Regions from separate parts of the Qipengyuania sp. ASV99 genome, predicted to be linked through region 1. Evidence: predicted binding sites of a transcription regulator. Region 1 holds the regulator's gene; each other region holds the start of a gene.
The links. The regulator LexA, encoded in region 1, represses DNA repair genes until DNA is damaged. The targets are predictions, from matches to a motif close to GTTCCNCNCTTGTTCT.

Region 1 (8,114 bases):
TTTGCTCGCGCTTAAGTTGCTGGCGTGGTTTCCTGCGATTGCCTTGCGCGTGCGCCTGCCAGTCGTTGCGGCCGCGGTGGGGGCGCTTGCTGGCGTGGGGTACACCCTTTTGACCGGTGCTGAGGTTCCAACCGTTCGCAGCTGCGCGGCTGCGATGCTGGTGCTGATTGCGCTCGCCATGGGACGCGACGCCTTATCGCTTCGAATGGTTGCGGTGGCGGCGGTCTTTGTTCTGCTGCTGTGGCCGGAAAGCGCCATCGGCCCGAGCTTCCAGATGAGCTTTTCCGCCGTTTTGGCGATTGTAGCGCTGCATTCGTCTGAACCTGCGCGGGCGTTTCTTGCCGCGCGGGAAGAAAGCGGGTGGCGGCGCGCGGGGCGCAGATTGGTGATGCTGTTCGTCACGGGAATGGTGATTGAGATCGCTCTGATGCCGATTGTCATGTTCCATTTTCACCGGGCCGGGCTGTATGGGGCGCTCGCCAATGTCATTGCCATTCCGCTTGTTACTTTTGCTTCCATGCCGCTGATTGCGGCCGCGTTGTTACTGGACCTCGTCGGACTTGGTGCGCCATTTTGGTGGCTGGCAGAGGCTTCGCTCAACCTCTTGCTTGCACTGGCGCATTTCACCGCAGATCAGCCTGGCGCGGTCAAGTTGATGCCGCAAATGAGCGGCACCGCAATTGCGTTGTTTACGCTGGGCGGGCTGTGGCTCGCCTTGTGGAGCGGACGGGGCCGACTGCTCGGTCTTGTGCCGGCCGGTGTTGCCACCATGCTGGTATTGTTGACCCCGATTCCTGATTTACTGATCGGGCGCGAGGGACGGCATGTCGGCATAGCGATTGAGGCCAGGGACGGCAGCCGGCACTTGCTTTCACTGCGCGACAGCAAATCCTCTTACTCGCGCGACAATCTGCTCGAACTTTCGAGCGTCAGCGGCCAGCCCATCCCGCTTTCCGAATGGCCGGGTGCGCGCTGCTCACCAGAGTTCTGCGTCATCACGATCAATCGCGGCGGGCGGGACTGGTCACTTTTGCTCGCGCGAAACCGCGAATTGATCGAGGAACGCGCGCTTGCCGCTGCATGCGAACGGGCCGACATCGTCGTTGCCGACCGCTACCTGCCGTATTCTTGCAAACCGCGCTGGCTCAAGGCCGACCGCAGCATGCTTGAACGCACCGGAGGCCTCGCGCTCGATCTCTCAAATGAGCGGGTGCATGCGGTCGCAGAAGGACAGGGCGAACATGGATGGTGGCGCGGCGAGAGCGACTGAAACCGATCGCTCCTCGTCGCGCCCTGATCCGTTCAGTGATAGCGCCGCAATAGACCGGCAAGCCTGCCTTGAACCTGCACTTCATGGGCTCCGTAAATCTGTGGGTCATAGGCCGAATTGGCCGGATCGAGCCGCACCATGCCGCCATCCTTGTGAAGGAATTTCAGCGTCGCTTCTTCGCCGCGTACCAGCGCAACCACGATCTCGCCATCGCGGGCGCTGTCCGTACGCCGCACCAGCGCATAGTCGCCGTCAAAGATCCCTGCCTCAATCATCGAATCGCCGGACACTTCCAGCGCATAATGCTCCCCCGGTCCCAACAACGCCGCAGGAACAGGAAGCGAAGTGTGGCCCTCAAATGCCTCAATCGGCGCACCCGCCGCGATGCGTCCGTGCAGCGGGATCTCAATCACATCATTGGCAGGTTGAGCCACCCTGGGCGCTTTGCTGGCGAGGTTCACCACATTGTCGCTGGCGCTGCGCCCTGCGCGGAGGGGAGGTGCCGCGTTCTCTGGCTGCCGGATCACCTCCAGCGCGCGGGCGCGATTGGGCAGGCGGCGGATAAAGCCGCGTTCCTCGAGAGCTGAAATCAGACGGTGAACGCCGGACTTGCTTTTGAGGTCGAGAGCTTCTTTCATCTCTTCAAAACTGGGCGAAATACCGGTTTCTTCCAGCCGTTGCTGGATGAAGCGGATCAGTTCATGCTGCTTTGCGGTCAACATGGGCAAACTCCGTTAGAGCGCACATTGTCGCACGGCACAGCGGCCATGCAGTGCTGGAATGTCGCACCCTCAGAGGCACAGATTCCCGAAAGGAACGATGCGGTTCAGAGCGCTGTCCGCCCGCCATTATGGTGAACGAATGAGGAACAATTAGGCAACTCATTTGCGCAAGTCAAGCGCCCATGTTCCCCAAACCCGCAGAACTCAGCCATTTTGGAGGTTGTACACAGGAACTGACGTTCCCGGTTTGGTTTCGGGGGAGCCCGCAGGCCGATCAATCAGGCAATTGGCCTGAGCCAATGCGAACAAGGCGCTCGAATCCTGTGATGCCGCAAGCCTAACTGTGCCGCCTTCGCTTACCCCTCGCAGGAATTCGCGGCGGCTCCCGGTCGCAGGCAATGCTTCCGCGCAGACCGCTTGCGATACGCGGGGCAGGGGAGTGGCTGCGCCCATTGCCTTGCGCACCAGCGGCAGCGCGAACAGGAAGGCGGTGACGAAGCTGGACACGGGATTGCCGGGCAGGCCCAACACAACGGTGTTGCCGCGCGTTGCCACCATCAAGGGCTTGCCCGGCTTGATTGCGACTTTCCAGAAGTCGATTTCCGCCCCCCAGTCCCTCAAGGCTTGCTGGATCAGATCGTGGTCGCCCACCGACGCGCCGCCAGAGGTGATCAGGATGTTGCAGTTCTCCGCCCGCTTCAACGCCGCATCAAGCGCCTCGGCGTCATCCGGGACCGGACCGAGCCGTTCGACTTGCCCGACATAAGGCTGAAGCATCCAGCTCAGCATGACCCCGTTGCTCGCCGGGATCTGGTGCGCCGCGAGCGGCCTGCCAGGCGTCACCAGTTCATCGCCGCTATCGAGAACGGCAACCGATGGGCGCGAGACCACGGGTGCATGTGAGTGACCGGCGGCAATGGCGAGCGCGACAGTGGCGGGCGACAGGCGCGTGCCTTCACGCAGCACCGTGTCGGCTTTGCAGAAGTCGAACCCTGCTTTGCGAACGTGGCGGCCTTCGGGAGGGGGCGACTCCCCCTTGGCAAGTGCGACTGTCGTTCCTGCTACGACCGCATTCTCCTGAATTAGCACGCTCTCTGCACCTTCGGGCATATGCGCGCCGGTCGAGATGCGGACGCATTGTCCGGGGGCTATCGATGCATTGAATGGCCCCCCGGCGCGGCTTTCGCCGATCCGCTGCCATGGTCCGGTGCCGCAGATCGCATAGCCGTCCATCGCCGAAACGTCGGCTTCGGGTTGGCTGCGCACAGCCGTCAGATCGCGGGCGAGATAGTCGGAGGTTGCGATAGGCGACAGGTCAATCATGCGCTCCTGCATCGCCGGGGCCAGCGCCAGCAGCCGCGCCTGTGCCTCCTCCAAGGTCAGCATCGCTGCCATCACTCGGCTTTCCAGTCACCGCTCTTGCCGCCGCGTTTCTCGATCAGGCGGACTGCGCCGATCACCATGCCCTTGTCGATCGCCTTGGCCATGTCGTAGATCGTCAGCAGCGCCGTGGAGACGGCAACCATCGCCTCCATCTCGACCCCGGTCTTGCCGGTCAGAGATGCAGTGGCGGTCGCGCGCACGCCGTCATCCTCGAATGCGAAGTCCACATTCACCGCATCCAGCGCGAGCGGATGGCACAGCGGGATCAGATCGCCGGTCCGCTTGGCCGCCATGATCCCGGCGATCCGCGCGGTTCCCAGCACGTCACCCTTGGGCGCGTCGCCTGCGCGGATTGCGTAGAGTGCTGCGGCTGACATGGTGATCCGGCCGGAGGCAATGGCGAGGCGGTGAGTCGCCGGTTTCCCACCTACATCCACCATGTTCGCCGCCCCATCGGGCCCGATATGCGTCAGCTTGCTCATGCGTCAATTCCTACAGGATGGAACACATGGAACACAGTCCTTGGTGAAGAAACTTCCCGGTATCGCGCACGGAAAACGATCAACCGGGCTGAAGACTTGAGATAGCGCTTGTTCATCCGCGAATCCTCGCATTTTTGCCAGATGTAGGACAGGGAGAAAAACGCTCAAGGCCGCGGCGTCACCCTTCAAGCAGCGCGCTTGTCGCGGCCGCCACATCATCGGCGCGCATCAGGCTTTCCCCGACTAGGAAAGTCCGCACGCCGCTTTGCGCAAGCCGTTCAAGGTCTGCGTGGGTGTTGATCCCGCTTTCGCCCACCAGCAGCGCATCGGCAGGCGCCGACAACGCGAGCCGTTCAGTTACGGCAAGCGAGGTTGTGAAGGTTTTCAAATCGCGGTTGTTGACCCCGATCAACCGGCTTTGCAGGCGCGTCACGGCGCGTTCCAACTCGGCCTCGTCGTGCACTTCAACCAGCACATCCATACCGTGTTCGCGCGCCGCCGCCTCAATCTCCACCATGGCCCCATCTTCCAGCGCGGCGACGATGATCAGGATCGCATCCGCGCCGATGGCTCGCGCTTCGAGGCATTGCCACGGATCGACCATGAAATCCTTGCGCAGCACCGGCAGATCGCAGGCCGAACGCGCCTCGACCAGATAATCTTCGTGCCCCTGAAAATACGGCGCATCAGTGAGCACCGACAGGCAGGCCGCGCCGCCCGTCTGATAGGCCTGCGCATGGTCTGCGGGGCGGAAATCGGCGCGGATCAGACCTTTGGAAGGGCTGGCCTTCTTGACCTCGGCAATCAGGGCAAAGCCGGTCTTGGCGCGGGTGCGCAAAGCCGCTTCAAACCCGCGCGGCGGGGTCTGCGTCGCGGCTGCGGTGGCGAGTTCATCATACGCAATTGCGCCCTTGCGAGCGGCAACGATTTCGCGCTTTGCGGTGCAGATTTCATCGAGTTTGTTCATTGTGGTTTCCGTTAGCCCACTTCGTCATTCCCGCGCAGGCGGGTTAGAGACAGCTGGCGTTAAACCGCCATCGCAATCCATTTGGCGAGCAGTTCGCGCGCCCGCCCGCTATCCAGCGCCTCCGCAGCCAATTGCGCGCAGTCCTGCCAATCCTGCGCCTTGCCCGCCACAATCAGCGTCGCCGCTGCGTTAAGCAGCACTGCATCGCGGTAGGGGCCGGGCATGCCATCGAGCAGCGCCTTCAATGCCTTTGCATTATGCACCGCGTCACCGCCGCGAATGGCCTCGACCGGGGCATGGGGCACGCCAATCGCGCTCGCATCCACCCGGCGCATCTCAAATTCGCTGCCGGTGACATCGGCCAGTTCGTTCCCGCCCGCAAGGCTCAGTTCGTCGAGCCCTTCGTCGCCCGAAACGATGAAGGTGCGCTCGGTCCCCAGCTTGGCCTTGGCCTGCGCATAGATCGGGACATAGCCGGGGCGGGCGATGCCGATCAGCTGGCGGGTCACTCCGGCGGGGTTGGACAGCGGGCCCATCAGGTTGAAGATCGTGCGTTTGCCCAGCTTCTGCCGGATGGGCTGAATCCGTCCCATCGCCGGATGGTGGTTCTTCGCAAACAGGAAACAGATGCCGATTTCGGCGAGCGTTTTCTCCGCAGTGCGTCCGGCGGCGTCCATATCGAGGCCCAGCGCCTCCAGCGTGTCCGCTGCGCCCGATTTAGACGATGCCGCACGATTGCCGTGCTTTGCCACTGGCACACCGCAAGCGGCAACCACAAGGCTGACGGCGGTGGAAACGTTGAGAGTATGGTGCCCGTCGCCGCCCGTGCCGCAGCAATCGACCGCGCCTTCGGGAGCGCTGATCGGGATCAACCGCGCCCGCAGTGCTCGCGCCGCTCCGGCGATTTCATCGGCGGTTTCGCTGCGCTCGGTCATGGCGAGCAGGAAGCGGGCGATTTCCTCATCGCTGGCCTCGCCATCAAGGATCCAGCCAAACACTTCCTCGGCCTCGGCCTCGTTCATATGCGGAACGGCAAGCGGCAAGGTCTTCATGCGCAGAGCCTTTCGGGTAGCTGCGCGTCAATGCCGCAAAGCCGCAGGAAATTGGCGAGCAGCGCGTGGCCGTGTTCGGTCGCAATGCTTTCCGGGTGGAATTGGACACCGTGGATCGGCAGTTCTGTGTGGCGGAAACCCTGCACATGGCCATCATCACTGGCGGCGTTGACGACGAGACTATCGGGAATATCCTGCACCACAAGGCTGTGATAGCGGGTCGCGGTGAAGGGCGAGGGCAGGCCTGCGAACACCCCGGTTCCATCATGCGTCACCGGCGAGGTCTTGCCATGCATCAACCCGCCGCGCGTAACCGTTCCGCCAAAGTGCTGCCCGATCGACTGATGGCCAAGGCACACGCCGAGAAGCGGCCTGCCCGCGTCGGCACAGGCGGCAACCAGATCAAGGCTGATCCCGGCCTCGTTTGGTGTGCAAGGGCCGGGAGAGATCAGAAATCCGCTGGCATTGGTGGCCAGCGCTTCGCGCGCGGTGAGCGCGTCATTGCGCTCCACCCGCACCTTTGCGCCCAGTTCCATCAGGTAATGGACAAGGTTGAAGGTGAAGCTGTCGTAATTGTCGATGACGAGGATCATTCGCCTAGGCCTTCCCCGCAAACTTATCCGTCGCACGCACGAGGCCGTCGGTGATGCCCGGTTCGCTCGCCGCATGGCCACCATCGGGGATTATCCACAATTCGGCATCCGGCAGCGCCTTTTTCAGCGCCCAGGCGCTGGTGGGTGGGCAGCAGATGTCGTGACGGCCCTGAACGATGATCGTCGGGATATGGGCGATCTTGTGCGCGTTGCGCAGCAATTGCGCTTCCTCAAGGTAGAAATCGTTGAGGAAATAGCGCGCGCAGATACGGGCGAAGGGAACCGCCTTGGCTGGATCGGCGAAATCGTCGAGCAATCCGGGGTTGGGCAGCACGGTGGCGACCGACCCCTCCCACAGCGACCATTCGCGCGCGGCGGCAAGTCGGGTGGCCTCATCATCGCAGGTCAGCCGATCATGATAGGCCGTCACCAGATCGCCGCGTTCATCTTCGTGGATCAGCCCGGCAAAGCTGTCCCATTGCTCCGCCATGATCTCGCTCGCGCCTTTGACATAAAGCCAGTCTTTCTCCGTCTGGCGGGCAAGGAACACGCCGCGCAGCACCAGTTCGGTCACGCGGTCAGGGTGGGTCTGGGCATAGGCGAGCGCGAGTGTCGCGCCCCAGCTTCCGCCGAACACCTGCCACGCCTCATGCCCGCACATTTCGCGCAGTTTTTCCAGATCGGCGACAATGCGCCAGGTGTCATTGTGCTCGATTTCGGCAAAGGGCAGTGACTTGCCGCAGCCGCGCTGGTCCAGCAGCAGCACATCATACAGTTCCGGGTCCCATTGGCGGCGATGCGACGGCGCCATGCCTCCGCCGGGGCCACCGTGCAGGAACACGGCGGGCTTCGCACCCGGAGTGCCGACGCGCTCATAATAAATCTGATGCCCTTCGCCGACGTCGAGCATCCCCGTCTCATAGGGCTCGATCTCTGGATAGAGCGTGCGGGCATAGCTAAGCATGTTTCCGGGGGTCATTGTTTCTTCTCCACCACCAGCAGTGGACCCACGCGCCCGCCATCCATGCGGCCGCTGGCGGGGTCCCACAGCGAAGGCGACCGGGCATCGAGATAAAGCGCATCGGCCACTTTGAGCGAGTCGCGATAGAACCGGGCAAGCTTGCCGAAACTCAGCGGCTCCTGCGAAATCACGAAATGGGCGCGCCCCTGCGCATCCATGCCGACGCCCGCGCGAATTGCCTTGGACGGACCGTCATCCTGAATTTCAGGGTGCAATTCGCCCCCGATCACCAACATCGGCCCCGATTGCATGCCAAATTGCGGGCGGTCGCCGACGGTGCGCAGGAACGTCTCGCTATCGAGAATCCGCCAGCTGCCCTCGCTTCCGAAGAACACGCCGTTGGGCCTCAGGAAGAAATTGCCCGACCCATCGCCGCGGTTAAGTTCCACCAGGCGTTCCGAATCCTGCACGAAATAGCCGATCGGTTTCAGATCGTCGCCAAATGTGCCGCCGTTCATGACAAAGGCAATCGCGCCTTCGTTCCGGCCCGCTGCCCAGCCTTCGATAGTGCCGAACTTTTCTCCGCTTTTCGGCGCAAGGCCGGTGGCAATGCGGTGGCTTTCGGGATCAGCGACGCAATGCGTCAGCGTTACCCCTTCGAATGCCGCAGGAGTGCAGGCCGAA
Region 2 (8,114 bases), on a different contig from region 1:
ATTTCCTTTGCGGTCATGCCGTTGACCGGGCCCATTTCAAACGCGAGGTCGATGAAATTATCCTCCAGCCGCACGGTTTTCTGGCAGATGTCGATAATGTCTTCCTTGACCGATTTGGTCAGGCAGTCACGCTCCTCGCAAAAGGTGTGAAACATCTTGATGATGCCTTCGCAATGCAGGCTTTCATCGCGGACCGACCATGACACGATCTGGCCCATGCCCTTCATCTTGTTGAAGCGCGGGAAATTCATCAGCATTGCAAAGCTGGCGAACAATTGCAGCCCTTCGGTAAAGCCGCCGAACATCGCCAGAGTGCGCGCAATATCCTCGTCATTGTCGACGCTGAATTGCTGCATGTAATCGTGTTTGTCCTTCATCTCCTCATATTCGAGGAAGGCGCTGTATTCGCTTTCGGGCATGCCGATCGTGTCGAGCAAATGGCTGTAGGCCGCGATATGCACCGTCTCCATGTTGGAGAAAGCGGCGAGCATCATCTTGATCTCGGTCGGCTTGAACACCCGGCCGTATTGTTCGTGATAGCAATTCTGCACCTCGACATCAGCCTGGGTGAAGAACCGGAAGATCTGGGTGAGCAAATTGCGCTCATGCTCGGTGATTTTTTGCGCCCAGTCGCGGCAGTCCTCGCCCAAGGGCACTTCTTCGGGCATCCAGTGGATCTGTTGCTGACGTTTCCAGAAGTCGTAAGCCCAGGGGTATTCAAACGGCTTGTAGGTCTTGCGGGCTTCGAGCAACGACATGTTGTGATCCTTCGGTTGGAGGCTGACGACTCATATAGGGAACCAAACTACGAATTCGAAGGCAAGCGGGGATGATTCGCTGGGGATAGTCCGTGCAAAATCTGAGTCGAATGGAAACCGGGGATAAGCCCTCCTAGCGGTGCGGCGATCGCTAGTCGCGCTTGCGGCTTTTCGATCCGAAGAAACTGCCCCCGCCGAGCACCGTGATGCCGAGGAAGAACCCGAAATCGTACCACCCGCCGGTGTTGGGCACGGCATAGACCGCGATGTCGGGGCTGAACAGCGAACCGATAAAGCTCCACGGAAAGATGAATCCGTGCCACAGGCCCCACAGGAACCCCGGCGCGGCGTCCGCCTGGCTGACGCCCGCGCCGATCTGGCTGGCGCAGGCCGAAACGAGCAGCGCGAGCGCGGTGGCAGCGATGGCGCGGCTGCGCTGCATGGGCGCGCTCACAGCACCGACCTCAGCACAACCAGCCACAGGATCGGCAGGAATATCACCGCCATGAAGATGTGCAGACGACCGGCGTTGGCTGCGTGGCCCTCTGGCCCCATGACGTTGCGCACACCGTTGCCGATGAAGGCAAGCGCCAGCACCGTGCCCGCTATTCCGATCCAGATGGGTGCCGCCATGCTTCGCTCCTTGCTGCGCTTTGGCGGAAGAATTGCACAATTTCCGGGCGAGTGCGAGGGGGAGCTTTGCGACGCGGAGGTGGACGTCAGATCACGCGCCGCATCGGCAGGCGGGAGCTTTCTTCGCGGTCGGCGATGCGCGCGGCCTCCCATTCCTCGCGGGCGAGCAATTGCAGGACCCGCGGAGCCAGCGGCTTGAGGAACTCGATCCCGACCCGGTCGCCTTGTCGCCATGCAACCTCGGCGTGATGCGGACCCGTTCCGGCGATGAAGAGTTTGACGACTGCGCCGAGAGCCATCCCGTGACGCGGATCATCGACCCGGCAGCCGCCAAGCGAGAGGTCGTCAAACTGAATATCCCACTGGGTTCCGCGCGCGGTCTTGCACGTACCTGTTGCGCGAGAGCGCACGCGTTCGGATTGGCGGGCCTGCATCATATCAGGGAGACTTTATACCGATATGGTTAAGAATTGACCTGCGAACACCGGGGCAATTTGCGGGGGGTCAACTTTCAGTTTTGGCCTCAGGCCTATTCCTGCAAGCGCCGAGCCTCGGTCACCGGCAGCCCCGCCTCGGTCGGGACATAGATCAGCGATGCTCTGGTTTCGGCCAAGGCCTGAATCTGGAGGTAGCGCAGATAGCCTTCCGGCCCGCCGAGCGAGTCCTGAATGATCCGGTTCGCCTTGGCCGCGCCTTCCGCCTCAGCCAAAGCGACCGCGCTTTCGCGGCGCGCTTCGGCTTCGAGAATGGCGATGCGGCGCGAAGATTGCGCCTCCGCCAGTCGGGCTTCCCCGGCGAGCCGTTCCGAATAGAGGCCGTAAAGCGGGATGCCCCACATGGCGAGTGGGACCAGTAGAACTGCCGCTATCAACAAGATCAGCACTACACCGGGATTACGCATGGCCTACTCCGCTTTGGTGCCGCAACTCACTGACAGCTCAGGCATTCCTCGTAATCGGTCTGACCGCTGCCATCGACGCCCATGCCGGCGGTCAGTTCGATCTTGGCTGCATCGGCGGTGTTGTCGGCCTCTACCCCGCCCGCAAAACCGGCGCGCTGGATCGATTTCGAGCGGAGGTAATAGAGCGATTTGATACCCTTTTCCCACGCTTGGAAATGCAGCATCATCAGGTCCCATTTGTCCACGTCCGCCGGGATGAACAGGTTCAGCGACTGCGCCTGATCGATATAGGGCGCGCGATCAGCGGCAAAATCGAGCAGCCAGCGCTGATCGATTTCGAAACTGGTCTTGAAGCTCGCCTTTTCCTCTTCGGAGAGGAAATCGAGGTGCTGGACGCTGCCGCCCTTTTCGAGGATCGAATTCCAGACATTGGTCGAATTTTTCGATTTCTTGTCGAGGATCTTTTCCAGATAGGGGTTCTTGACGATGAAGCTGCCCGACAAGGTCTTGTGGGTGTAAATATTCGCCGGGATCGGTTCGATGCAGGCGCTGGTGCCGCCGCAGATGATGCTGATCGACGCGGTCGGGGCGATTGCCATCTTGCAACTGAAACGCTCCATCGCGCCCATATCGGCAGCATCGGGGCATGGCCCGCGTTCCTGCGCGAGCAGCATCGACGCCTCCGACGCCTTGGCCTGAATATGTTTGAACATCTTCAGGTTGAGCGCCTTTGCCATCGCGCTTTCAAAACCCAAGCCCTTTGACTGCAGGAAGGAATGGAAACCCATCACCCCCAGCCCGACGCTGCGTTCGCGCATCGCGGAATAGCGTGCGCGGGCCATCTCTTCGGGGGCGCGGTCGATATAATCCTGCAGCACATTGTCGAGGAAGCGCATCACGTCCTCGATGAATTGCTTGTCGCTGTTCCATTCGTCCCATTTTTCAAGGTTGAGCGAGGACAGGCAGCACACTGCGGTGCGATCATTGCCTAGATGGTCGATCCCGGTCGGCAGGGTGATTTCGCTGCACAGGTTCGAGGTCGAAACCTTCAGCCCCAGATCGCGGTGATGTTTTGGCATCATCCGGTTCACGGTGTCGTTGAAGACAATATAGGGCTCGCCCGTGGCCAGCCGGGTCTCAACCAGCTTCTGGAACAGCGAACGCGCATCCACCTTGCCGCGCACTTCGCCGGTCTTGGGCGATTTGAGTTCAAACTCCTCGCCCGCCCGGACCGCTTCCATGAAAGCATCGGTCAGCAACACGCCGTGGTGCAGGTTCAATGCCTTGCGGTTGAAATCGCCCGAAGGTTTGCGGATTTCGAGGAATTCCTCGATCTCGGGATGCGACACGTCGAGATAACACGCCGCCGATCCGCGCCGCAGCGACCCTTGTGAAATCGCCAGCGTCAGGCTGTCCATCACCCGCACGAACGGGATGATGCCGCTGGTCTTGCCGTTCAGCCCGACCGGTTCGCCAATGCCGCGGACATTGCCCCAATAGGTGCCGATGCCGCCGCCTTTCGAAGCCAGCCAGACGTTTTCGTTCCAAGTGTCAACGATCCCGCTGAGGCTGTCCGAAACGCTGTTGAGATAACAGCTGATCGGCAGGCCGCGATTGGTGCCGCCATTGGACAGCACCGGTGTGGCGGGCATGAACCACAGGTTCGAGATGTAATCATACACCCGCTGGGCATGCGCCTGATCATCGGCATAGGCATCGGCGACGCGGGCAAACAGGTCCTGATATTTCTCCCCCGGCAGCAAATAGCGATCAGTCAGCGTGTCCTTGCCAAAGTCGGTGAGATTGGCGTCGCGGCTATCGTCGATCTGAATTTCGAAGCGGCGATCGTTGACCTTCTTGCTATCAGGCGCAGCTGCGGCCTTGGCCGCCGCAGACATGGCATTGCCCAGCGCTTCGGCGCCTTTCGCCGCGATCAGTTCTTCGCTGCCGGTATCGGGCTTTTCCATGGTCACGGCCTTTTCACTCTTCCCCGCCTGCGCCGTTGCAATGCCTGCCTGTGGCCCGGTCGCTGCGTCGCTCAACATCTCGTCACTCGCCTTGAATTCCATTGTCGCCCCATCTCAGTCCGTTCGAATCAGGCAGCGTTTCTCCTATAGCGGAAAAGCGTCTTTGTTCCGATTCTGTTCTGCACCATTTCATCGACAGCCTATCCCCGCATTAGCCCCGATTGACCCACAGGCTTGTCCGCCGAACTCTTCATAATTCCCCGCCCTGCCGCATTCTGCACCCCGTATCGGCAGCGACTCCTTCCCTGATTGCGCCGATTGGTGCGCGGGAAAAATCACTACGAATTGGGGGTCCATGACGAACCGGACCACTAGATCATGAATCAGCGAAGGATTCCGGTCAACGGGAGATTAACCACGATTCGACATGCAGGGGCGGTGTATTACTATGCTGCAACGCCGCGACGCGTGGTCAAAGCTTGAGTCGCGCGCCGCGCAAGCCCCAAATTGAATCTGTGAAGAAAAATTTGGTGATTGAATCTTTTGAATCAACCATTGAATCTTTCGGCCCGGTGGCGCGAATATTGTTGCGCGGGCAGGCCCCCTTGGTTGGCCAAGGCCGAAGCCTTTACCCGCCCGCGCATCATCCTGATTCAGGCAGAGCCGCTTGGGTCCTGACCCTAGGCCGCAACCGGCGTTGCGGCGCGGGCGTCGCGGGCGTGCAGCGCAATCTCGTTCGCCAGGCGATCGATCAGCTCCACCGGCAGATCGTGGCCCCACCCCGGTATCGTCACCAGCTTTGCGCCCGGAATATGCCGCGCGGTGTCCTGTCCTGCGGGCAGCTTGACCAATGGGTCATCCTCCCCGTGCAACACCAATGTTGGCGTGGTGATCTGTGCGAGCCGCGTGCGGCGGTCGCCATCGGCGATGATTGCGGCAAGTTGGCGGGGCAGGCCCGGCGGATAGACGCTGCGCCGCACGCCTCTCAGCACCTTCTCGCGCTGCCGATCTGGATCGGAGGGGAAGCCCGGACTGCCGATGTTGCGGGCAATGTTGATCCCGTGGGCAACCACCGCCTCTTCATCGAGCGATTTGAGCGGCGCGGTCAGCGCCTCGATCGCGTGTTTTTCCGCTTGCGGCAGATTGGGATTGCCAGTGGTCGACATGATCGAGGTGAGTGACAGCAATTTGTCCGAATGATGCACCGCCATCAGTTGCGCAATCATCCCGCCCATCGACGCGCCGACCACATGTGCGCGCGAGATCGCCAACGCATCGAGCAGCGCAGCCCCGTCATTGGCCATGTCGCGCAAGGTGTAGGGCACGGCGGCAGGCCAGCCGATCTTCTGACGTATCACCTGCCACGCCAGTTTCGGCGCACGCTTGCCCTCCATCTTTTCCGACAGGCCAATGTCGCGGTTGTCATAGCGGATCACGCGGTATCTCTTGGCCACCAGCGCTTCGACAAATTCATCCGGCCACAGCGTCAGCTGCGCGCCCAATCCCATGACCAACAAGATCACCTCATGTTCGGGATTGCCGTGATCTTCGTAAAACAGCGAAACGCCATTCGCGGCGATATGCGGCATATATTTATTGCTCCTTGATCGCCCTCTTCGGGGCTTTGGCCGACCCAAGGCCGGACAAGAGCCGGTTTGGAGCGCCAGATCAAGCGCAGGATACATCTGGCTTACGATTTGAATGCGGAAAGTTTGCGCCGCGCTTCAGCGCCAGACAGGTCCGCCAATAACAAAGCCTTGTCCCTTCAGCAGGTCGAGCACGCCGCCCTCCTCCGCCAGCACGCGCAACGGCACCACGGCGAGCGTCACCCCCGGTTTCTGCGCGGCATCGGTGATCATGCCGACCCATTGCCCGCGAATTTCATCGCCCAGCTCGTCATCGGCCCACGGCCAGCATTGTCCCAGCGCCCGTTCGATCGGGTTGTCCATCACAGCGGGAATATCAAACTTTCGCCAGTCGTCGCCGCGCGCAGCGATGATGCCCCGACCCGCTTCGGTCGCAGCCATCGCGGCTTCGAGGCAGGGGATGTGGCTGGCCGGATCGGCCTCGGCAAGATTATCGAGCAGATCCTCGCCCCGGAATTGTTCAGGCCTGGTGATCGGCACATCGGCCCGGTCTGCCGCCTTGCTGACGATCTCTGTCGCATCCTCGGTGGTCTGGTCATCGAAATCGAGGCGGCGGGCGAGCAGATCGAAGGCGGTCATCAGGAACGAGCGTTCGTCGTAATCGACATCATATTCCGCCTCCAGCGCAGCCAGCCGCGCGCGCTGATCGGTGCTGAGGTAATCGGCGGCGACCGAGCCGTCGGGCAGTTTGGTGAACCTGCCGCCGCGAAAGATCAGGCGAAAAACGTCGCCGGGCGAGAATTTGGGGCGCGAGCGCAGGATCACCTGACTTGCCTCGCCAGTGGCCTCCTCCAGCCGGTCAGGTTGCCACGGGGTCGCTTTGGGCACAGCGCGAATTTCGCCGACGAGGATGATCGCGCCGTCGGGTGTGTCGATGGTCCACATCGGCGCGCCGGAACGCTGCGCGGTGACGACGATCTGGTTTTCGGTGGGGGCGGGGGTTTGGGCGAAAGCTTGCGGGCTGCCGAGAAGCGCAAATCCCGCCGACAGTGCAACATATTTTTGGAAGATCCACATCGACGCGATCCTTGGCTTGGCCCCGCTGCACGGTGCATGAACGCCCTAGGGTCAGGACCTAGGTTCCTGCGTTCGCGGGGATGACCACCCGTGCTCACGGCACCAGCACCGTATCCTTCGCCGCTGCGTCCATCTCAGGATAATCCATCGTGTAGTGCAGCCCCCGGCTTTCGTGTCGGGCGAGCGCGCTTTTCACGATCAATTCGGCGGATTGCAGCAGGTTCCTGAGTTCGATCAGGTCGGTCGTCACGCGGAACGCGCCGTAATAATCGTCCACTTCTTGGCTTAACAATTCGATCCGGTGCTTGGCGCGTTCCAGCCGCTTGGTGGTGCGCACGATACCGACATAGTTCCACATAAAGCGGCGGATTTCGGTCCAGTTCTGCTTGATCACGACTTCCTCGTCCGAATCCGTCACACGGCTTTCGTCCCACGGCAGGATCGCGGGCGGATCGTCGAGTTCATCCCACATCGTCAGAATGTCGGAGGCCGCCGCCTCACCAAACACGAAACATTCGAGCAAGGAGTTCGACGCCAGCCGGTTCGCGCCGTGCAGCCCGCTTTCGGTGCATTCACCCGCCGCCCACAGTCCCGGCAGATCGGTGCGCGCAAACAGGTCCACCACCACCCCGCCGCAGGTGTAATGCTGCGCGGGGACGACCGGGATCGGCCCCTTGGTCATGTCGATGCCCAGGCCCAGCAGCTTTTCATAGATGGTCGGGAAATGGCCCCTAACGAAATCGGCGGGCTGATGGCTGATGTCGAGATGGACGTAATCGAGCCCGAAACGCTTGATCTCGGAATCGATTGCGCGGGCAACCACGTCGCGCGGCGCCAGCTCCATGCGTTCAGGATCGTAAAAGGTCATGAAACGCTTGCCCGTGCGCGGGTTGATCAGATGCCCGCCTTCGCCGCGCACGGCCTCTGTGATGAGGAAATTCTTGACCTCCAGATTATACAGGCAGGTCGGGTGAAACTGCATCATCTCCATATTGGAGACGCGCGCGCCCGCGCGCCACGCCATGGCAATCCCGTCTCCGGTCGCGCCGCGCGGGGCGGTGGAGAATTGATAGACGCGGCCCGCGCCCCCGGCGGCGAGGATCGTCGCGCGCGCAACGTGACGTTCGACCCGCCCGGTTTCCTCGTTCAGGGCATAGACCCCCCAGACCCGGCCTGCGGCTGAATAGCGTTC
Region 3 (8,114 bases), on a different contig from region 1:
TCAGACCCCGATACGTATTTACGCGAAATCAACCAGAAATCGCCAAGGGTACCTTTATTGGTGAGCGAAGGATTGGAAAGCCTGATGGCTATGCCCCGGCTCAAAGCCCGATTCTGGCGGAGATGGATCGAATGGTCAGCCGAGTAGCTATGTTGAAATGCGCACGTCCGGTTCTCGCCGGGTTTGGACTGATTTCCTCCTTCGTTCTGGCTCCAGCCGTCATCGCCCAAACCGGCAGCATGGTCGCGCATTATGATCGCGGTGCTGCCACAGAAACGCCGGTCCCCCGCATCCTCTCCGGGGATGAACGCGAGCATTACCGCGATCTGTTCGCCGCGATTGACGCCGAACAATGGGCGCAGGTGAACGCCTTGCTCGACCGCCGCAGCGACGGCTTGCTGAACCAGATCGCCCGCGCCGAATATTACACCCATGCAAGCAGCCCTCAAGTCTCCGCCGAACAAGTGTCGAACTGGCTCGCCGCCGGGGTCGAACTGCCGCAGACCGAACAGCTTGGCCGCCTTGGCGAGCGGCGCGGGCTTGAACAGCAACCCGTCTTGCCGCCGGCGCAAGCGTTCAGCCGCCAACCCGCCGCCTCCAAACGCATCCTGCCGCGCCCGGTGGACGATGGCACGATCTCTTCGGACACCAAGGCCGGTATACTCGAAGCCATCCGCAATGATGATCCCGCCGGCGCCCATGCGCTGCTAACACAGGCCGAACCTCAGCTCAGCCCCGCTACGCTCGCCGAATGGCGTCAGCGGGTGGCGTGGAGCTACTACATCGAGAACGACGATCAAAATGCCCTCGCGCTCGCTGAAACCGTCTCGCAGGGTTCAGGCGATTGGGTCGCAGAGGGCGAATGGGTCGCCGGGCTGGCCGCGTGGCGGCTTGGGTATTGCTCGCTCGCCGGAGAGGCGTTTGTTCGATCTGCCAGCCGGTCCGCCAATGTCGAACTGACCGCTGCGGCACATTACTGGGCGCATCGTTCGCTGGTCCGGTGCCGGGAGCCGGTGGCTGCGCAAGACCATCTGACCGCTGCCGCCCGCTATGATGAAACGCTTTATGGCATGCTGGCGATGGACCAGTTGGGCATTGATCTGCCTGCCGCCGCTGCGCCTCAGCCTTTCACTCTGGACGACTGGAACGCACTCAGCGATCGCAGCAATGTCCGTGTCGCCGCCGCGCTGGTCGAAATCGGCCGCCCAGCGCTCGCCGATGAAGTGCTCCGCCACGAAGCCCGCATCGGCCGCGCCCGCGATTATCCCGCACTCGCCCGGCTGGCGCGCGAACTTGGCCTGCCATCGACCCAGCTGTTCATGGCGCATTACGCGCCCTACGGCATGCAAAGCGACAGCGCTTTGCGTTTTCCCACCGCGCGCTGGCAGCCCACCAATGGCTGGAGCGTCGATCCTGCTTTGGCCTTTGCCCATGCCTTGCAGGAATCCAATTTCCGCACCGCCGCGATCAGCCCGGCGGATGCGCGCGGATTGATGCAGATCACTCCTATCACCGTCCGCCAGCACGCCCCGCGCCTCAATATGAGCGCCTCCTATGTCAATCTCGACGACCCTGAGGTCAATCTTGCCTTTGGTCAGCGCAATCTCGAAATGCTGCGCGACAGTCCCGCGACGCAGGGCCTGCTGCCCAAGATCATGGCCGCCTATAACGCCGGCCTGACCCCGATCAGCCGCTGGAATTCAGAGATCAACGACCAGGGCGACCCGCTGCTCTGGATGGAATCGATCCCCTATTGGGAAACGCGCGGCTATGTTGCCATCGTGATGCGCAATTACTGGATGTACGAACGCGCCGCCGGGTCCCCCTCGCCCAGCCGCCGCGCCTTGGCGCAAGGACGCTGGCCAGAGTTTCCGCAAGTGGCTACGGCAAGGACCGCATCCCTCAGCCAATAGCGGAGCCACCCAGATGGCGATTGACCAGACCCGGACTTTCACCCCGATCAACATCGCGGTGTTGACCGTGTCCGACACCCGCACCCCGGACAATGACACTTCGGGCGATATCCTTGCCGCTCGCATCGTCGCGGCGGGGCATCATCTGGCGGCGCGCACCATCGTGACCGATGACGCCGCCCTGCTCGCCGCGCAATATGACGCATGGATCGACGATCCCCGCATCGACGCCGTGGTCAGCACCGGCGGCACCGGGCTGACCGGCCGCGACGTGACGCCCGAGGCGCTGTCCCGGATCGCAGGCGCGCGCGACATCCCCGGCTTTGGCGAATTGTTCCGCTGGCTCTCCTTTCAGACCATCGGCACCAGCACGGTGCAATCGCGCGCCTGCGCCGTGGTGGCGCGCGGGACCTATATCTTTGCCCTGCCCGGATCGAACGGTGCGGTGAAGGATGGCTGGGACGGTATCCTCGCCGAACAGCTCGACAGCCGCAACCGGCCCTGCAATTTCGTTGAGCTGATGCCGAGATTGAAAGAGCGTTGATCTGCTTGACACATTGGACAGTGTGTCAACCGGGTATTTTGCGATATTATTGCATTGATTCAATAGATTGACGCCACTTACCGCGCTTGACACTTTTCCAACAATTTCTACTTTTCCGCATCCGATCCGGTCCCGCTCGGGCAAATCGGATCCTTGCGCAGAACCGGACCTGTAGGAAAGCGCAAATATACGGCGGCTCTGCAATCTTGCCGTTTTTGGGCTTTCGTGCAGGACTATTGTTCTATATATGTTCCGATAATGCGAACCGCCGATCACCCCGATTTTGAACCCGGCAGAGGCGCCGCATCGGCGCAGGTTTCAACCCGTTTCGGATTGGCCGAGAGGGAAACGGATGGCGACTGGCGCGATTATATGCAGGCGCTGGCCTTTGGCGAAGACGGACCGCCGGTAAAGCTGCGCACCAGTGTGACTGAGGAAAACCCCAAGACCATCCTGACCTTCAACGAATCGCCCGATATACCGTTCGACCGATCAATCAACGCCTATCGGGGGTGCGAACATGGCTGCGTCTATTGCTATGCGCGGCCCTCCCATGCCTATCACGATCTGTCGCCGGGACTGGATTTTGAAACGCGGCTGTTTGCCAAACCCAATGCGGCGGAATTGCTGCGCACAACGCTGAACAAGCGGGGATACAAGCCAAAGCCGATTGCAATGGGCACCAACACCGATCCCTATCAACCGATCGAACGCGAATATCGCATCACAAGACAATTGCTCGAAGTGTGTCTGGAGGCGCGCCATCCGGTGACGATCACGACCAAATCGGACCGCATCCTGCGCGACGCCGACTTGCTGGAGGCGATGGCGCGGGAGAAGCTGGTGGCGGTGGCGATTTCGGTGACCACGCTTGATCCGGTGCTGTCGGGAAAGCTTGAGCCGCGCTGCCCCGCGCCCGCCAAACGGATCGCCGCGCTCGGCAGGTTGGTCGAGATCGGCGTGCCAGTGCATTGCTCTGTGGCACCGATCATCCCGGCGATCACCGATGAATATCTCGAAGCCATCATCGCCGCCGCCGCGGCGCTGGGCGTGAAGAGCGCGGGCTGGATTCCGCTGCGCCTGCCGCACGAGGTCGCCCCGCTGTTCCGCGAATGGCTCGATGTCCACTATCCCGACCGCGCGGGTAAGGTGATGAGCATCGTGCGTTCAATCCGAAACGGACGCGACAATGATCCCGACTTCTTCACCCGCATGAAACCCAGCGGCGTATGGGCCGACCTACTACGCAACCGCTTTCGTATCGCCTGCAAGAGAGCGGGGATCGGGCGCAGCCGGTTCGAACTGGATTGTTCGCGGTTTTGCCCGCCGGAGACAGGTGGGCAATTGCGGTTGATTTAGCCCTCAAGCATCCCCCAGCCCTTTACCGTCACCCCAGCGCAGGCTGGGGTCCAGAGTCGCCTAGCACCCCACTTTGCCGCCCTAGATCCCAGCTTCCGCTGGGATGACGAGAATAATCTAGCGGCTAGTAGCGATACAAAATCCGCAGCTCTAGATCTTCAATTTCACGCTCGTTATCACGAATTTCTGACCGCAAGTCTTCGATTTGATAATCCAATTCAGCCCGAACGTCGGAAGCTTCACTCTCTGAAAACTCCTTCATCTTTGAAAGAGAGGTGTCCAGTGATGTTGAAAGAAGCGCTAGCCCAGCGAGCACAATTACGCCTCTCATTGATCTTCCGTCCTCTTCTTCGGACCAGCAAGCGCGGCTAGGCAAAAAATTACCGCCCAAACAAATATCATTGTTGGAAACTCATCTCGGCCAGGTCGCTCCCACGAAACGGCCACCGCAAAAAGCAAAAGCAGCGATGCCAATCCGCACACTATTCTTTGATATTTTGTGAAGCTCCAATCCGTCATCTTTTGATCTCCCATCACCCAAACCCCCCGCCAACCTCACCCGGCGCAAACCGCATCAGGCGGCTATCCACCAGCGCCGCCGTGCGGTTGACCACGGCCTTCTGGTAATCCGCATCCTTGATCATCTCGAAAAATGCGCCCGCATTGGGATATTGCGCGACAAAGCCGTCGTGCCAGTCCTTGTCCCCCGGCCCCGTCACCATCGTCTGAAACGCGCCCCGCCAGACCACGCTGCCGCCGACGCGCGTGAAGATCGGACCGCTCGTCTTGCCATATTCCTGATAGGCGCGCCGCCCGGTCCAGCCGTTGCCGTGATGTTCGTGCCCCTCGGGATATTCGGCAAGGTCGCGGTAGCGCAGCAGGTTGAGCATGTGGATCGGTTCGTCGCGCGGCAAATCCTTGAACGCGGCGAAATTTTCCGGCGATGGGTCGATGTAGAATTCGGTCATTTCCAATTCCAATCTGTGATTCCCCGCGAAGGCGGGGATCTGGCAAGGAAGGGCGCAAGAAGAGAGAGGTCCCCGCCTGCGCGGGGACTCGCCTCAAAGAAAACTCTACCCCTCCAACTTGTAATCCGAAAACCGCTCGCGCAGGTCCTTCTTTGAAATCTTGCCGGTCGCCGTATGCGGAATGTCGTCGACGAATTCGACCGCATCGGGCAGCCACCACTTGGCGATGAGCGGCTTCAGATGTTCGATGATCTCACCGCCGGTCACTTCGGCGCCGTCTTTCTTCACCACGAACAGCACCGGGCGTTCATCCCATTTGGGGTGATACATCCCGACGCAGGCGGCTTCGGCCACGGCGTGGTGGCCGACGGCGGCATTCTCCAATTCGACCGAGCTGATCCATTCGCCGCCCGATTTGATCACGTCCTTGGTCCGGTCGGTCAGTTGCAATGTGCCGTCGGGGTGGAGGATGCCGACATCGCCCGTGTCGAACCAGCCTTCGTTGCCCGCCGCATCCTGTTCCGCCTTGAAATAGCGGCGGATGATCCACGGCCCGCGAATTTGCAGTGCGCCGCTGGTCACGCCGTCGCGCGGCAGCGGGGTCGCCATATCGTCAAGGTCCACGGTGCGCAGTTCGACGCCGAATGTGGGGCGGCCCTGCATCGCGCATTTTTCGACCTTTTCATCCAGGCTGAGCGTGTCCCAGTCCCAGGTCGGTCCGCCAACGGTGCCGATGGGGCTGGTTTCGGTCATTCCCCAGGCATGCTGCACCCGCGTGCCGTTTTCGAGCAGACGTCGGATCATGAATTTGGGCGCGGCGGACCCGCCAATGGTTGCAGCCTTCAAGGGCGGCAGATCCAGCCCGTGCTTGTCGCAATATTGGAAATGCGCCAGCCACACGGTCGGCACGCCTGCGCTGTCGGTCACCCCTTCGCGGATCATCAGTTCATGCAGCACCGCCGGATCGTTGACTGCGGAGAACACGAATTTGATCCCCGCCATCGCGCCGGCATAGGGCAGGCCCCAACTTGCCGCATGGAACATCGGCACCACGGGGAGCATGACCGAGGCGCTGGAGAAATTGAAAGCGGCAGGTTGCAGCCCGGCAAGCGCGTGCATGACGGTCGATCGGTGTTCGTATTGCACGCCCTTGGGATTGCCGGTCGTGCCGCTGGTGTAACAGATCATGCAAGGGTCACGCTCATCCCCAGCGACCCATTCGAACGCGCCGTCCTCGGCAGCGATCCAATCCTCGAACGCGGGGGCATGTTCGCCCGAATCATAGCAGATGTAATGTTCTACCGTGGTCCAGCGGGAACGCATCGCGTCAACAATCGGCTGAAACGCGGCATCATAGAGCAGCACGCGGTCTTCGGCGTGGCCCACGATATATTCGAGCTGATCGTCAAACAGGCGCGGGTTGACGGTGTGCAGCACCGCGCCCATCCCCGCGACCCCGTACCAGCTCACCAGATGGCGCGAATGGTTCATGGCAAGGCTGGCGACGCGCTCCCCCGGCTTGATCCCCAGTTTTTGCAGCGCCTGCGCCATTTTCAGCGCATCGGCGCGAATCCCGGCCCAGTTGGTGCGCGTTTCGCTGCCATCGGCCCAGCGCGTCACAATTTCGCGGTCGCCCGCTTCTCTGGCGGCGTGATCGATCACATGCGTGATCCGCATCGACCAGTCCTGCATCGCGCCAAGGGCCTGTGTCAGCATGGTGTCCTGTTCTCCCGTTTGCTGCCCGCTTGGGGGCATACTTACCGGGATCATGGCGCGGCAAAGCGGGCTTGGCAATCGGCCAAACGCCAAGATGGTTTGATGCGTTGCGATTGCGGAGATCGTGTCACGGACTTGCCACCATAGGTTTCTATCCGATGGCTGTGTGACCAGTTCTTAAGAGGGCCCATATGAAAAAAGCTGCAATTTTGGTTGCGGGAACAGCCGCAATCCTGACCGCCCCTGCGCATGCGCGTGATGGGCAACTTTACATTGGTGTCGAAGGCGGCGTCAGCCTTGAAGACCAGGTCGATATCGATCTCGCCAACACCGATCCCCAAACCAACGCAGCCTTTGCCGACACCAACACCGGCATCGATGCAGACGTGGTGGTGGGCTATGACTTCGGAGCGTTCCGCCTCGAAGCTGAGGGCGGTTACAAGCGTAACGGCTATGACAGCCTGACCGTTGTCAATCCCGCTCTCGTACCTGGCGCGGGAGCTGTGCCCGGAACGGTGGTGGACAATGACGAAGACCTGTCGATCCTGAGCGGCATGATCAACGGCCTGCTCGAATTCGGTAGCGACAACGGCTTGCAGGTTTACGCAGGCGGCGGCGCAGGGTTTGCTAATCTTGATATTCCGGTCACCGTTTCTGGGACCGGAACCGTGATTGACGACAGCACCACCGACTTTGCCTATCAGGCGATCGCGGGGCTGCGCTTCGCGGTCAGTGATCGCATCGATCTGGGACTGAAATATCGGTATTTCGTAATCGACGAATTTGAACTTGAAACCACGGGCGGGGCTCCGATCGAAGTCGATTATCAATCGCATTCGGTGCTGGCGAGTATCCTCTACAATTTCGGCAGCAGGGCTGCTCCGCCGCCTCCGCCGGCGCCAACAGCGCCGCCACCACCACCACCGCCGCCGCCGCCGCCTGCGCCGCGGCCTGCCCCGGCTTCGCCGTGCAACACCGGCCCCTTCATCGTGTTCTTCGATTTTGATCAATCAGCCATCACCGCTGATGCTGCGTCGATCCTCGACAATGCGATCACGGCCTATGCCAATTGCGGCAACGCAAGGGTCATGCTTGCCGGTCACACCGACCGTTCGGGCAGCGTTACTTACAACATGGGTCTGGCCGAACGGCGCAACGCCAGCGTTCAGAGCTATATGACCGGACGCGGCGTGCCTGCATCGCGGATCATGGGCGAAGCATTTGGCGAGGCGCAGCCGCGCGTGCCTACCGCCGATGGCGTGCGCGAACTCCAGAACCGCCGGGTCGAAGTGACATACGGTCCCGGATCGGGCATGTAAGCCTGCATCCGGCAAGAAACATAAAAGGGGCCGGGAGCATGATGCTTCCGGCCCCTTTTTCGTGGCGATCCAATCGACTATTTGCTCACAAAATACCCCATAACGTCGAATGTCTTGCCGTTGCGGACCATGGTCAGAGTTTCGGTAACGATCCCGTCCCAGCCTTCGAATTTCGCCTGAAAGACGAGCACTTCATAGTCGCCTTCGGGTAGGCCGGGCAACGTAGAGACACGCTGGACCGTCGCGAGGCGGCGCTCTCCGACATCGCCAAGCGGTGCACGGGCAGTGGCAAGCG

Region 2: the regulator LexA is predicted to act here: its motif matches at 4,425-4,440, upstream of ACM64M_RS11200 (ribonucleoside-diphosphate reductase subunit alpha).
Region 3: the regulator LexA is predicted to act here: its motif matches at 2,696-2,711, upstream of ACM64M_RS07370 (PA0069 family radical SAM protein).

What each region holds. Positions count from the first base shown of each region.
Region 1 covers NZ_JBLQUK010000006.1:52,316-60,429, forward strand. Annotated here, with positions in the region: gene ACM64M_RS08655 (ComEC/Rec2 family competence protein) at 1-1,270, shown strand, start outside; gene lexA (transcriptional repressor LexA) at 1,303-1,992, opposite strand; gene ACM64M_RS08665 (molybdopterin molybdotransferase MoeA) at 2,197-3,387, opposite strand; gene moaC (cyclic pyranopterin monophosphate synthase MoaC) at 3,387-3,857, opposite strand; gene trpC (indole-3-glycerol phosphate synthase TrpC) at 4,036-4,824, opposite strand; gene trpD (anthranilate phosphoribosyltransferase) at 4,884-5,876, opposite strand; gene ACM64M_RS08685 (anthranilate synthase component II) at 5,873-6,469, opposite strand; gene pip (prolyl aminopeptidase) at 6,474-7,448, opposite strand; gene ACM64M_RS08695 (phosphodiester glycosidase family protein) at 7,445-8,114, opposite strand, start outside.
Region 2 covers NZ_JBLQUK010000009.1:71,400-79,513, forward strand. Annotated here, with positions in the region: gene ACM64M_RS11175 (ribonucleotide-diphosphate reductase subunit beta) at 1-758, opposite strand, end outside; gene ACM64M_RS11180 (hypothetical protein) at 910-1,212, opposite strand; gene ACM64M_RS11185 (hypothetical protein) at 1,209-1,391, opposite strand; gene ACM64M_RS11190 (PilZ domain-containing protein) at 1,478-1,828, opposite strand; gene ACM64M_RS11195 (membrane protease subunit) at 1,921-2,292, opposite strand; gene ACM64M_RS11200 (ribonucleoside-diphosphate reductase subunit alpha) at 2,319-4,361, opposite strand; gene ACM64M_RS11205 (alpha/beta fold hydrolase) at 4,940-5,848, opposite strand; gene ACM64M_RS11210 (TraB/GumN family protein) at 5,984-6,922, opposite strand; gene nadB (L-aspartate oxidase) at 7,017-8,114, opposite strand, start outside.
Region 3 covers NZ_JBLQUK010000004.1:167,687-175,800, reverse strand. Annotated here, with positions in the region: gene ACM64M_RS07385 (hypothetical protein) at 1-147, shown strand, start outside; gene ACM64M_RS07380 (transglycosylase SLT domain-containing protein) at 150-1,913, shown strand; gene moaB (molybdenum cofactor biosynthesis protein B) at 1,927-2,457, shown strand; gene ACM64M_RS07370 (PA0069 family radical SAM protein) at 2,716-3,816, shown strand; gene ACM64M_RS07365 (hypothetical protein) at 3,941-4,147, opposite strand; gene ACM64M_RS07360 (DUF1330 domain-containing protein) at 4,350-4,784, opposite strand; gene ACM64M_RS07355 (long-chain fatty acid--CoA ligase) at 4,890-6,500, opposite strand; gene ACM64M_RS07350 (OmpA family protein) at 6,692-7,819, shown strand; gene ACM64M_RS07345 (DUF4019 domain-containing protein) at 7,897-8,114, opposite strand, start outside.